Regions from separate parts of the Actinoplanes sp. NPDC048988 genome, predicted to be linked through region 2. Evidence: riboswitches for the same ligand, from Rfam matches in the RefSeq annotation. Region 2 holds a riboswitch; the other holds the start of a gene.
What was found. Region 2 has a riboswitch for S-adenosylmethionine ahead of ACGFJ7_RS16920 (aminotransferase class V-fold PLP-dependent enzyme). Riboswitches for the same ligand answer to the same signal wherever they lie in the genome.
Positions count from the first base shown of each region.

Region 1 (6,607 bases), on a different contig from region 2:
TGTAGTCCTCGATCGTGACCTCCTTGTTCATCCAGGCGGTGATCCAGGCCGGGATCAGGTACGCCTGAACGAACTTCACCTTGGCCAGCTCCAGCACCACGCCCAGTCCGAACTGGAACACGATCACGGCGCCGATGGTCACGCCCAGCGCCATCGCGGTGTGCCGCCCGAGCGAGGCCAGGCCGAAACCGACAGCCCCCGCGACCAGCACGAGAATCAGGCCGCGCAACTCCATGAGCGCGAAGGACTGCCAGACGCCCGAGGTCATGCTGTCGGTGTTGCCCCGAAGCTCGGCGATCAGATAGAAGACGCCCGTCCAGATCGCCGACAACACCACCGTGATGACGGTGAAACTCGCCAGCAGAGTGAGCAATTTCGTGCCCAGTACCTTCAGCCGCTGAGGCCGCCACAGCAGCAGATTCATCATGCCGCCGCTGCTCCACTCGGCACCCACGAACGACGCGCCGACGATGAAGGCGGCCAGCGCCAGCAGCGCCGCCAGCGTGGTCGCCATGTCCGGGAAGCTCTCCCGCAGGATGAACGTCGGCGGCATGTACCACTCGTAGTTGTAGTTCTCCTGGCTCGCCGGGGCGAGCTGCTCGCAGTCCGGCGGCCACTGGTTCGCCTGCGGGGTGCCTTTGGCCGCCTCACAGGACGCCTTGTCCTTCACTGCCTGCTGGCTGTCCCGCTCGAACTGGGCCTGGGCCTCCGCCTTGGCCGCGGCGATCTGGGTGGGGCCGACCTTCTGGTTGGAGAAGAAGATGCCGATGGCGACGGCGGCCAGCACGGCCACCGCGCCGATCAGGAAAAGCTTGGTGAATCGGCGCTTGAACAGCCGCCGGGTCTCCGCCTTGTAGAGGCTCACTGTCCCCACCCTCCGACGCTCGCGGTCTGATCGACCTGGCGGTTCTGCCCCTCGACCGGCGCGGTGCCGGTCAACTCGAGGAAGACGCTCTCCAGGTCGGCCGAGACCGGGGTCAGCTCGCTGACGTAGATCTGCCGCTCGGCCAGGATCCGGGTGATCTGCGCCGGGTTGCCGGCGTTGCCGACGGTGAAGTGGTCGGTTTCGACGGTGACCTGGGCGCCGTTCGCCCGTAGCACCTCGACCGCGGCCCGCTGGTCCACCCCCGGCTCCAGCCGGACCTTGACCGACGAACTGGTGTGGCTGGCCAGCACGGAGGCGACCGAGCCGGCGGCCACCCGCCGCCCGGCCGAGATGATGGTGACCTCGTCGCAGATCAGCTGGATCTCACCGAGGATGTGGCTGGACAACACGACGGTCATGCCGGACTCGGCCAGGGTGCGCATCAGCGACCGCATCTCCCGGATACCGCCCGGGTCGAGACCGTTCGCCGGCTCGTCCAGAATCAGCAGCTTCGGCTCCTTGAGCAGAGCGGAAGCCACCGCGAGGCGCTGCTTCATACCGAGCGAATAGGTCTTGACCCGATCCTTGCCCCGATCGCGCAGCCCGACCAGCTCCAGCACCTCGGTCACCCGCTGCCGTCGCACATTGCCGGCGTCGGCCAGCAGCGACAGCGTGTCGGACGCGCTGAAATTGCCGAAGAACTGCGGGCTCTCCACAATCGCCCCGACCTGCCCGGCCGTCTCCGGCAGATGCCGCGGAACCTCCTTGCCGAGAATGGCCATGCGGCCGCCATTGGGTTTGATCAGCCCCAGCAGCGTCCGCAACGTGGTGGTCTTCCCCGACCCGTTGGGCCCGAGAAAGCCATGCACCTGACCCGCCTCGACAACCATGTCGAACCCGTCGAGCGCCTTCCGCGTCCCTTTGCGGCTGCGATAGGTCTTCTGCAGCCCGGCAATCTCCAATACGGCAGTCACCCGCGAGACTTTAGGCACTCCCGTCAATATCCCGAGCCCTTCTCACGCCAATCCCGCCATTCCAGTGACCGTCCGCAGCCACCCGAACCACTCCGGGTGGAGACCACCCCCTTCAAACCCCTCTGCCGGTACGTTGGTGGGGTACGCGGATGAAACACGCGCACTGCTGAGGGAGGCATGATGAGCGCCGAGGCCGTGGGTGCTGGGATGCCGGCGCAGGTGACGTTGGATGACCTTGCGGTGATGGCGGCGGCCGACGAGAACCATCGTTACGAACTCAGCCCTGAGGGAGTGTTGTCCGTTGTGCCCCCCGCCGACCCCGAACACGCGCTGTTGGTCTCGAGGATGTTCGCCTGGTTCCTGACCAACGGTTACGGCCCGGATCAAGTGGTGACGGACTGCGGCATCGACGTCGGTGGCGGGCGGGTGCCCGACCTGACTGTGTGGGCGAAGGACCAGCCGCCGCGTCCGGCTCGGTCGAGCTATGCCGGCATCGTGGGCCTGCTGCTCGCCATCGAGGTGGTGTCCCGGGGCTCCGAGGTGGTCGACCGGGTGATCAAGAAGATCGAATATGCCAAGGCCGGGATTCCGCACTACTGGATCGTCGAGCGCGACGGCGTCACGACCGTTCATCGCCATCGTCTCGACGGTGGCGCCGGCGAATACATGCTGGAGCCCGAGGGTGCCCAGCCGATGGCCTGGCTTCTGAGTACGACCCCGGCCATCTGAGGGCTGTGGGTGGGCGGCCAGGATCACGGGATGAATGCCGATCTTTGGCCGCCGTTCGGGCTGCGGGTTGTCGGGGCGCGGGTCGAGTTGCGGCTTCCCGATGAGGACGAGCTGGAGAAGCTGGCGCGGCTGGCGGGTGCCGGGGTGCACCGGGACGGGGAGCGGCCGTTTCTGACGCCGTGGACCGACGGGAGCGCCGAGGAGCGGGCGCGGGCGGTTCTGCGCGGGCACTGGGCGGCGCTGGCCTCGTGGCGGCCCGACGACTGGGAGCTCGGGTTCGGGGTGTTCCGGGATGGGGAGCCGATCGGGCTGGTCGGGCTCCGGGCGCGGGACTTCGCGGTGGTGCGGGAGGTCAAGACCTGGTCGTGGCTGGGGCTCGCGCATCAGGGGCGGGGCTACGGGACCGAGGCCCGGGCCGGGCTGCTGGCGCTGGCGTTCGACCATCTCGGCGCCACGGCGGCGCTGACCGAGGTGTTCCAGGACAACCACGCGTCGCAGCGGGTGTCGCGCAAGCTCGGCTATCGGCCGGACGGGATCTCGGTGGACGCGCGGGACGGTGAGGCGCTCGTCTCCGACCGGCTGCGGCTGACCCGGGAGGGCTGGAGTGGGCAGGCGCGGCCCCCGGTCGTCGTCGACGGGGTGCCGGCCTGCCGGGCGATGCTGGGTCTCAGCGACTGACCAGGTCGCGGATCTCGACCGCCTTCGTCACGTGAGCTCAGAGGGCCGGGCCGAGCAGGAGACCGCCGTCGACGACCACGTCGGTGCCGGTGGTGAAGGGCGAGCCGGCCAGGTGAAGCAGGGTGGCGGTGATGTCGGCGGGTTCGCCGAGGCGGGGTACGGCGTACGGCGAAGGGTCGTAGAAGTCGGCGATCGGGCGGCCGCCGGGCTCGGCCGGCTCGGTGATCAGCTTGGTGGCGATCACGCCGGGGTGCAGGGCGTTGACCCGGATGTTGTCGCGGCCCAGTTCGAGGGCGGCGCTGCGGGTCAGGCCGCGCAGGGCCCACTTGGCGGCCACGTAGGAGGCGTAGCGGGACGTGCCGCCGTACGCCATGGTCGAGCCGATGTTGACGATCGCGCCGCCGCCCGCCCGGCGCATCGCGGGGGTGACCGCCTTGATGCCGAGGAACTGGCCGGTCACGTTCACCGCGAAGGTGCGGTCCCAGAGGTCCCGGCCGGTGGCCTCGATCGGTGTCGCCGGGTTCTGCGCTCCGGCGTTGTTGACCAGGATCGAGACTTTCCCGTACGCCTTCTCGGCGGCGGCCACGGCGGTCGTCCAGTCGTCCTCGCTGGTGACGTCGAGGCGTACCGGGAAGGCCCCCAGCTCCTCGGCGAGCTCGGTGGCCCGGGCCAGGCCGGTGGCCGTGCTGCCGATGACGACGTCGGCGCCCTCGGCGTGGAAGGCGCGGACGTGACTCTCGCCCATCCCGCCGGTGCCACCGGTGATCAGGACGGTGTGATCGGTGAAGCGCATGGTGCGTCCTTCGTTCGGAGGTGAGCTGACCGACTCACCTCACCATTCGGAGCCGAGGTGAGTCAAGTGACTCACCTCGCTGTTGGTCATACTGAGGGCATGAGCACGTACCACCAGCGCGTCGCCGAGCAGAAGCGCGCGGCGATCCTGGACGCGGCGACCGGCCTGTTTCTCGCGTCCGGCTACGACGGGACGTCGCTCGCGAAGATCGCCGACGCGGCCGGGGTCTCCAAGGCCACGCTGTTCAAGCAGTTCCCGACCAAGGCCGCGCTCTTCGACGCCATCGTCACCGAGTCGTGGCGGGTCGAGGACGCGGACGGTCCCGAGCCGCCGGTGGACGATCTGGAAGCGGGGCTGACGGCGATCGGCCGCCGCTACGTCGAGCTGCTGACGCGGCCGGGCATGACCGCGCTCTTCCGGATCGTCATCGCCGAGCTGCCGCGCTTTCCGGAGCTGGGCGAGGCCCAGTTCAGCCGGGGGAAGATGCCCTACTTCGAGTCGGTACGGCGGTACCTGTCCGACGCGAAGCTCGAGGACCCCGAGATGGCCGCGACCCAGTTCCTCGGCATGATCTCGAACTTCGTCTTCTGGCCGTCGCTGCTGCTCACCGACTGGGCGCCGGGCGCCGCCGCCAACGACAAGGCGGTCACCGAGGCCGTCCGTACGATGATCGCCCGCTACCGCTGAAGGGTGTGGCTCACACCTCGGGAACCCGCGAGCGTCTTACCGGGATTTCGTCGTAAGGTGTGGGAAACAACTGAATACCTCATCCAGAGGGGCAGAGGGAACGGCCCGATGAAGCCCCGGCAACCACCACGCAGTCTCGATGACGAGGCCGAGCGCGGCAGGTGCTAATTCCGTCCTCGCCGGCAGGTCGCCGCGGGGAAAGATGAGAGGGAAGGCCTCGATGACGTCTACCGTCAGTGCACCCAGCGCTACCACCACCACTTCGCCCGCCAAGGGTCTCGTCTGCCGTGCCTGCGGTGCGGAATACCCGCTGGTCGCGCAGCACGCCTGTTACGAGTGTTTCGGCCCGCTCGAGGTCGCCTACGACCAGGCGGCCCTCGCGCGGGTGACCCGGGCCGACATCGAGTCGGGCCCGCAGAACATCTGGCGCTACGCGGCGCTGCTGCCCGCCGGGCAGGACCCGGCCACCCGGGTGACCCTCGACCCCGGGCTGACGCCGCTGGTCAGCGCCCCGGCCCTGGCCGCCGCGGTCGGCCTGCGGGCGCCCCTGTACGTCAAGGACGACTCGGCCAACCCGACCCACTCGTTCAAGGACCGGGTCGTCTCGGTGGCGCTCACCGCGGCCCGCGGGCTCGGCTTCACCCGCTTCGCCTGCGCCTCCACCGGCAACCTGGCCAACTCGGTGGCCGCGCACGCGGCCCGGGCCGGCGCCCCCAGCATCGTCTTCATCCCGCACGACCTCGAGCAGGGAAAGATCATCACGACCGCTGTGTACGGCGGCGAGCTGGTGGCCATCGAGGGCTCGTACGACGACGTGAACCGGCTCTGCGGCGAGCTCGTGGAGACCGACGAGTTCGAGGACACCGCCTTCGTCAACGTCAACGTGCGCCCGTTCTACGCCGAGGGTTCCAAGACCCTGGGGTACGAGGTGGCCGAGCAGCTCGGTTGGCGCATCCCGGCTCAGGTGGTCATCCCGATGGCCTCGGGCGAGCTGCTGACCAAGGTCGACAAGGCGTTCAGCGAGCTGGTCGAGATCGGCCTGGCCGAGCCGCCCGAGGGCGGCTGGACGGTCTTCGGCGCCCAGTCGGCCGGCTGCAACCCGATCGCCACGGCGCTGCAGAAGGGCACCGACGAGATCGTCCCGGTGAAGCCGACCGGCATCGCGAAGTCGCTGAACATCGGCGACCCGGCGGCCGGGGCGTACGCGATCGAGGCCGTCAAGCGCACCGGCGGCTGGATGGACTACGCCGACGACGAGGAGATCCGCGCCGGCATCCGGCTGCTGGCCGAGACGACCGGCATCTTCGCCGAGACCGCCGGCGGCACCACTGTGGCCGTATTCAAGAAGCTTGTGGAGAGCGGAAAGCTCGACCCCGAGAAGGAGACCGTCGTCTACAACACGGGCGAGGGACTCAAGACCCTCGACGCGGTCGCCGGCCAGGTCGGCCCGACTCACACGATCAAGCCGTCGCTGAAGGGCGCGCGCGAGGCCGGCCTGCTCGGATAACACTCTGTAGTCGGCAATCTGCCAGCAAGTGAGAATTCCATCCCGCGAGGACTTGCGAACCGATCTCCGGGTCGGCAGGATGCTCTCTGCGGGAGGGCGCGACGCCGTACGCGGTCCCTCACCTCGAGCTTGGTGACAATCTCTCGAGGGACCCAACGACCCACTGCCGGAGGCGGTGTGCGTCCGTTCTCCCGACCAAAATCGTTCGCGTTCATGGCCGTCGCCCGGAAGGGTGGCGGCCATGCGTGTATCGATCGAGCCCTTTGACGGGCGGGATCCCGTCGCCTACCGGATCCTGCGGGCCGCGAAGCAACACGAATCCCCCGACCTGCCCTTCATGACCGAGAAAGCCTTCAAAGCGGGCCTGCTCCATC
Region 1 covers NZ_JBICTW010000001.1:1,396,375-1,402,981, reverse strand. The annotation lists gene ACGFJ7_RS06405 (ABC transporter permease subunit) at 1-865, opposite strand, end outside; gene ACGFJ7_RS06400 (ATP-binding cassette domain-containing protein) at 862-1,839, opposite strand; gene ACGFJ7_RS06395 (Uma2 family endonuclease) at 2,020-2,568, shown strand; gene ACGFJ7_RS06390 (GNAT family N-acetyltransferase) at 2,599-3,246, shown strand; gene ACGFJ7_RS06385 (SDR family oxidoreductase) at 3,284-4,039, opposite strand; gene ACGFJ7_RS06380 (TetR/AcrR family transcriptional regulator) at 4,139-4,726, shown strand; SAM riboswitch class I at 4,803-4,935, shown strand; gene thrC (threonine synthase) at 4,947-6,233, shown strand; gene ACGFJ7_RS06370 (GNAT family N-acetyltransferase) at 6,475-6,607, shown strand, end outside.
Region 1: another riboswitch for S-adenosylmethionine. It lies ahead of thrC (threonine synthase); the one in region 2 lies ahead of ACGFJ7_RS16920 (aminotransferase class V-fold PLP-dependent enzyme).

Region 2 (6,607 bases):
CGTGGAAGCCCACCTTCACACCCTCGCCGGGGGTGAGCAGCCCGTAGACGCCGGCGCCGCCGTCGTGGTGGATGAAGCTGGGCCATGAGAGCCCGGGGAGCGGCGTGAAATGGGCCGGTTGTTCCTGGGTCACCCGCAGGGGCAGCAGGCCGGGCAGCAGCTTCGACGTCCAGGCGCCGGCCGCCACGACGACCCGGCGCGCCCGCAGGGTCGCACCGGCCGTGACGACCTCCACGTCGTCGTCCCCGCGCACGGTGATGGCGGTGACCTCGGTCTCGTGCCGCACGTCGGCGCCGAGCTTCGACGCGGCCGTCTGCAGAGCGGCCACCGCGCGGTCGGCGTGCACGCGCCCGCTGGACGGGTGGAAGAAGACCGGGCCGGTGAAGCGCAGCCCCGGCCAGCGCGCGGTGGCCTCCTCCTTCGGGAGCCACTGGCCGGGCACCCCGGCCGCGGCCAGGGCCGCGGCGATCGGCTCGATCGACGTGCGGTCGCCGTGGTCGACCCCGCCGGTCAGCTCGACCAGCGACGGGTCGAGTTCCCGCCACAGGTCGAGGGCTTCGCGGGCCAGCGTGATGTAGTCGGGCTGCGCGTACGCGAACCGGAAGATCCGCGACGCCCCGTGCGAGGCGCCGTGCTTGTGCCCCGGCTCGAACCGTTCCAGCAGCGCCACGTCGGCGCCGCGCCGGGCGAGCTGCCAGGCCGCGGCCGAGCCCATCGCCCCGCCGCCGACGACGATCGCGTCCAGTGTCATAGCGTCAGTCCCAAGTTGTCGCGGAGGGTGCTGCCGCGGTAGTCCTCCTTGACGATGCCGCGCCGGCGTGGTTCGGTCGGCGGGCCGCCGACCACGAAGTCGTGCGTGCGGTCGCCGGCGATGCCGTTGATCGACAATACGTCGCGAACACCGGCCTCGAATCTTTCCGGTACGGCGGCGGCCAGCTGCTCTGGGGTGCCCGCGACCGACCAGCGGCCGGTGTCCCGCGCCACCGCCCACGAGGGAAGCGGCTCGTCCAGCTTTTCTTCGGACAAATCGACCGCCCCACCGAGCATGTCAGGGCGTCCTCCGGCATCGGCAGGGCAGTGAAGACGACCGCGGCTTCCCGCTGTCCCGCAACGCGTTCACCACGTCGAGGGCCACCAGCTTGACCGTATCCTTTGTGGACGGTCGGGTCCGGGCCGGCTCGTACGAGCCCGGGGGTCACGCCGGGGTTTTCTCGCCGGCCTCCACGGCGATCGGCAGCCTGTTCTCGGCCGGCGGCAGCGGGCAGGTCGCGAACTCCGTGTAGGCGCACGGCAGGTTCGTGGCCTTGTTGAAGTCGAGCACCACGGAACCGTCGGCGGCGGGAGCGTCGATGGCCAGGCTCCGGTTGGCCGCGTACGTGGTCACGCCCGAGGTCTCGTCGGTGAACAGCGCGAAGAAGGTGCCCGGCGCGTGCCCGTTGAACACGGTCAGGGCGAGCGGGGTGCCCAGCGCCTCGAACTCCACCCGGCCCGGCGACTCGTACACGTGCTCCAGACCCTCGACGGCCGCACCCACGGTGATCTGCCGCGGCTCCTCGAACGGCACGTAGCGCCCGCTCAGCTCCCACTTCTCGGTGGGCTCGAAGGCCGGGGTGCCCCGATATCCCGTACGCACCGGGTTGTCGGGGTGCCGGGGCCGCACGATGTCGAAGCCGCTGCGCTTGGCCACCTCGATCACGGCGTCGCCGTAGCCGGCCGTGACGCCGCCGCGCTCGGGCAGCACCCCGAAGCTGTGCCGGCCGGTCACCTCGGCGCCGTCGACCGTCAGGGACTCGCCGTCGGTGAGGTCGACCACTACGCCGTCCGGTCCGGTGCTCCACTCGCCCGGGGCGTCGGTGAAGCGCTGCGGGGTCTCGTTGAGGAAGTTGAGGCTGGTCACCGCGAGGAACCCGTGGCGGTCGGCACGGTTCTGCTCGTGCGCGGCGTGCCACTCGGCCCAAGTCTGCTTCGTCATGCGACGACCATATGCCTACTTGCCCGGTAGGAGATAGGTGGTGCTAGTCTCGATCTGGAGGTCATGAGCGCCAGTGACAAGCCCCGGCTCGCTGGCCGGCAACCCTTGCGTTCGCGATGGGGTGCCCCGGGTGAGGACCAGGCTCGCGCCGAAGACGACGCGGGCAAGCGCGGGCCCGCGGTGGGTCCCCGACCCATGCGGAGGCACATCCATGTCCGACGAACTCGACATCATCGGCGCCGACCTCACGGTTGATCTTCCCGACGGCCGTACGGTGCGTTTCGCCCACCTCGACTACGCGGCCTCGGCCCCGGCCGTCCGGGTCGCCGCCGACGCCGTGACCAGCCTGCTTCCGCTGTACGGCAGCGTGCACCGCGGCACCGGCCGCCGCTCGCAGAAGTCGACCCTCGAGTACGAGCGCGCCCGCGACATCGTGGCCGAATTCCTCGGCTGCCGCCCCGGCGACGAGGTCGTCTTCACCCGTAACACCACCGATTCGCTCAACCTGCTCGCCCGCTCGCTCCCCGAGGGCACCACCACGATCGTCTTCGACGGCGAGCACCACGCGAACCTGCTCCCCTGGCCCTCCCCGGTCCGCCTGCCCGCGCCCACCTCTGTCGCCTCCGCGCTGGCCGCCGTCGAGCAGGCGCTGTCCGCGGTGAGCGGCCCGGCACTCCTCGCGGTGACCGGAGCCAGCAACGTCACGGGCGAGATCTGGCCCGTCCGCCAACTGGCCGACATCGCGCACGCCCACGGCGCCCGGGTCGTCGTCGACGCGGCCCAGTTGGCTCCCCACGTGCCCGTCTCTCTCGACGATCTCGGCGCCGACTACATCGCTTTGTCCGGGCACAAGCTTTACGCACCTTTTGGCGCCGGGGTTCTGGCCGGCCGTCAGGACTGGCTCGACGAGGCCCAGCCCTACCTGTACGGCGGTGGCGCCAGCGCCGCCGTCGGCGACCTCGCCGGCGACGTCACCTGGGCCACCGGCCCCGCCCGCCACGAGGGCGGCACCCCCAACCTGATCGGCGCGGTGGCCCTCGGCGCGGTCTGCGACGCGCTGCTGCGCGCCGACCGGGCCGCCCTGCTGGACCACGAGCAGAGCCTGCTCGCCGGCCTGGACGGCGTCTCCCTGTTCGGCGGCGAGGTCCCGCGCGTCGGCATCGTCTCCTTCGCCCTGCCGGACCCGTCCGGCGTCGCCGAGCGCCTGGGCCGCGACTACGGCATCGGCGTGCGGGCCGGCCAGTTCTGCGCCCACCCGCTCGTCCGCCGCCTGACCGGCCACGCCACCACCGAGGGCTGCGAGACCGCCCCCGGCCTGCTGCGCGCGAGCTTCGGCCTGGGCTCCACCGCCGAGGACGTCACCCGCCTGGTCGACGCCCTCACCGACCTGCGGCTCCTCTAGACCCTCGAGATCGGCGTGGGCTCGGGCAGCTGCCCGAGCCACCAGTCGGCCGCGGTGCGGAAGTCCTCGTCGACGGGCAGGGCCGCACCCTCGACCGCCCGACGCCAGGCCATGGCCCGGGACACGCGAGCCAGGCGGAAGGCGAGCGAGGCGGAGCGGCGAAGGCTTTTCAGCGACCCCAGGTCCGACCAGACTTCCAGGTACGCGTCCCGAAGCCGCTCCGCCCGATCCGCACCGGCCACACCCAGCGCGACGAGCAGCGACCCGAACGGATGCCCGACGCTGGCGTCACCCCAGTCGAAGAACCGGAACCCGGCGAAGACGTTGTCGTCGAGTGACCGCCGTCACCGAGATCGCGCAGCGTCGGCCCGGCGTCCGCCGTGAGAAGCCAGCCCCGCTCGGTGTCCACCGCGATCGGCGCCAGCGTCCGCCCCGGCACCCACTCGGCAAGCGCCGCCGCCAGCCCCGCCTCATAGCGACACCCGGTGATGTTCGCCTTGAACCAGCGGGCCCCCGCCCCCGTCATCACCCGATGCGAAACCGACCACGGCCGCACCCGAACCTCTTCAACAGCCCCCACCGCGGGCGCGTCCAGATGCCCGGCGGTCCACTCATGGGCACCCGCCACCCACTCCGGATCCCGCCAGTCGTTCTCCCTCATCGCGTCTTTCCTGCTCAGGCCGGGGTCGGCAGGCAGAACTCGTTGCCTTCCGGGTCGGTGAGGCTCACGGGCTCGAGGTTGGTGACGCCGGGACCCCCGCTGGAGAGCGTCCAGCCCAGCGCCGCGTCGTCCCGGGCCTTCATGGTGATCTGCACGAGCCGTGTCGCCATGCGGACGACCCTAGACGGTCATGGCAGGCTGCCACACCATGACGGCAGGCGCGGAGGAGCTGGCCGCCGGTGCTCTCGACTGGATGATCGAGTCGGTGCCGGCGGGCGACCACTCGCTGTACAGCGGCGGCGCGGGTGCCGTGCTCGCGCTGCTGGAGGGTCACCGCCACTTCGGCGACAATCGCTACGGCGACGCGGCTCTTCGAGGTGCGGCCGCCCTGGCCGAGGTCGACGACTGCTCGTTGTATTTCGGCTTGACGGGTACGGCGGTCGCCCAGCGCGCGGTGCATCGCCTGCTCGGCGACTCGTCCGCCGGGAGGGCCGCGGACCGGGCTCTGCGGCTCGTCCGCTCGCGGTTCGACGGGGAGCGCTGGGGCCCCATGTTCGAGCTGCTGTTCGGCAACGCCGGGATCGCCCTGGGCGCTCTGCACGCCGGCGATCCGGAGCTGGCCGTCCTCGCGGCGGCGCCCTATCTCGACACCGCCGACCCGACTCCCGGCGGGGTCAACTGGGCGGTCCGCCCGAGCCCGCCGCGGTCCCACCACATCGCGCACGGAACCCTCGGGATCGTCTACGCCCTGGCCGCCGTGGGGGCCGCCGCCGGTCGCGGCGACTTCCTCGAGGTGGCCCTGGCCGGCGCGGCCGACGTGGTGAGCCGCGACGAGGCGGGCCCCGACGGCTTCCTCGTCCCGCATTCCGACCCGCCGCACCGGCCGGAACTGATCGAGCGCTACAGCTACGGCTGGTGCAACGGCCCCGCCGGCGACGCCCAGGTCTTCCGGCTGCTGGCCGCTGTGACCGGCGACAGCGCCTGGACCGCACTGGGCGACCGCTGCTGGCACACCGTCACACACTCGGGGCTTCCGCACCGCGTACGCCCGGGTTTCTGGGACAACAGCGGCCGCTGCTGCGGAACGGCCGGGGTTCTCGCGCTGGCCTGCGACCGCCACCTCGAGCGGGGTATCCCGCTCGACTTCGCCCAGGTGCTGGTCGACGACCTGCGGGCCCGGGCCACCGTCGACGCCTCGGGCGCACGCTGGTCGAACCACGAGCACCGCGCGGCGCTCAGTGCCCTCCCGCCGGAGCCCGGCTGGGCCATGGGCAACGCCGGCATCGCCCGCGAACTGCTGCGCTTCGCCCGGCTCACCCAGGGAACGGACCCGGCGTACGCGGTGCCGTGGCCGGACCATCCCCCATCATCCTGAGAAACGTGGGCCGCCGGGGCCCGATCACCTCGGCCGGATGCGATGCCGCTGACATCGTTGCTTGATCGGCGGGGAAAGTGTCGTAGGGGCTTGCTAGGTTCTCGGCACTGATCCGCCAGGAGTCGTCTCGGCCGAAGGAGTCCCGTGACCATCAACCACCACCTGACGACCTTTTTCGGGCTGCCCGTCGTCGACCTCGAGGACGACAAGGATCCGGCCGACCCGGCGGCGGTGGCCTGGCGGATCGACATGGAGGACTTCGAGGCGTCGCCCGCGGAGTTCGAGGCCGCGTTCGAGCGGGTGCTGAAACGCAGCGGGCCGGCGGGGCCGACCGCGCTGATCGTGGGTGAGTGGGGTTCGGCGTACGAGACGAAATTCCCCTATGACCTTCTGATCCGCAACGCCGGGCGGCTGGGCGGGCTGCGGGCGCTGTTCGTGGGCGAGATGAGCTCCGAGCAGTGTGAGATCTCGTGGATCAACCAGTCCGACGTGACGCCGTTGCTCGCGGCCCTCCCGGCTCTGGAGAGCTTCTGGGTGCGTGGCGCCCAGGGGCTCGAGCTGGAGCCGCTGCGCCACGAGGGTCTGCGCGAGCTCGTCATCCAGTCCGGCGGTCTGCCGGCCACCATCGTCCGGGCCGTCGGGGCCTGCGACTTCCCCAACCTCACCCATCTGGAGCTGTGGCTGGGCGTCGACAACTACGGCGGTGACGCCCGTCCCGACGACCTCGCGCCGATTCTGAGCGGGCGCGCCTTCCCGGCGCTGACCCGTCTGAGCCTGTGCAACGCCGAGATCGCCGACGAGCTCGCCGCCGCCGTGGCCGCCGCGCCGGTGGTCGCCCGGCTCACTCGGCTCGACCTGTCGCTCGGTGTGCTCGGTGACGCGGGCGCCGAGGCTCTGCTGGCCGGTCAGCCGCTCACCCACCTGACGATGCTCGACCTGCATCACCACTTCATGTCCGAGGAGATGATCCAGCGCGTGATCGACGAGTTGCCCGACGTCATGGTCGTCGCGTCCGGCCGTCAGGACGAGTCGCGCTGGGGCCGGTACACGGTGGTCGCCGAGTAATGCGGCTCGCCGTCGTCGGCAACCCGGAGAACCGCCGGGTCGCCCTGTTCGCCGCCGCCGTCCAGCGGGCCGGCCTGCCCGCGCCGGAGGTCTTCCCGTGGCGTGACGTGCTGCGGGACGGGCGCGTCCCCG
Region 2 covers NZ_JBICTW010000004.1:547,742-554,348, forward strand. The annotation lists gene ACGFJ7_RS16905 (FAD-dependent oxidoreductase) at 1-751, opposite strand, end outside; gene ACGFJ7_RS16910 (hypothetical protein) at 748-1,047, opposite strand; gene ACGFJ7_RS16915 (DUF1684 domain-containing protein) at 1,196-1,972, opposite strand; SAM riboswitch class IV at 2,032-2,148, shown strand; gene ACGFJ7_RS16920 (aminotransferase class V-fold PLP-dependent enzyme) at 2,184-3,374, shown strand; gene ACGFJ7_RS16925 (hypothetical protein) at 3,544-4,035, opposite strand; gene ACGFJ7_RS16930 (hypothetical protein) at 4,050-4,205, opposite strand; gene ACGFJ7_RS16935 (lanthionine synthetase LanC family protein) at 4,244-5,410, shown strand; gene ACGFJ7_RS16940 (STM4015 family protein) at 5,555-6,475, shown strand; gene ACGFJ7_RS16945 (STM4014 family protein) at 6,475-6,607, shown strand, end outside.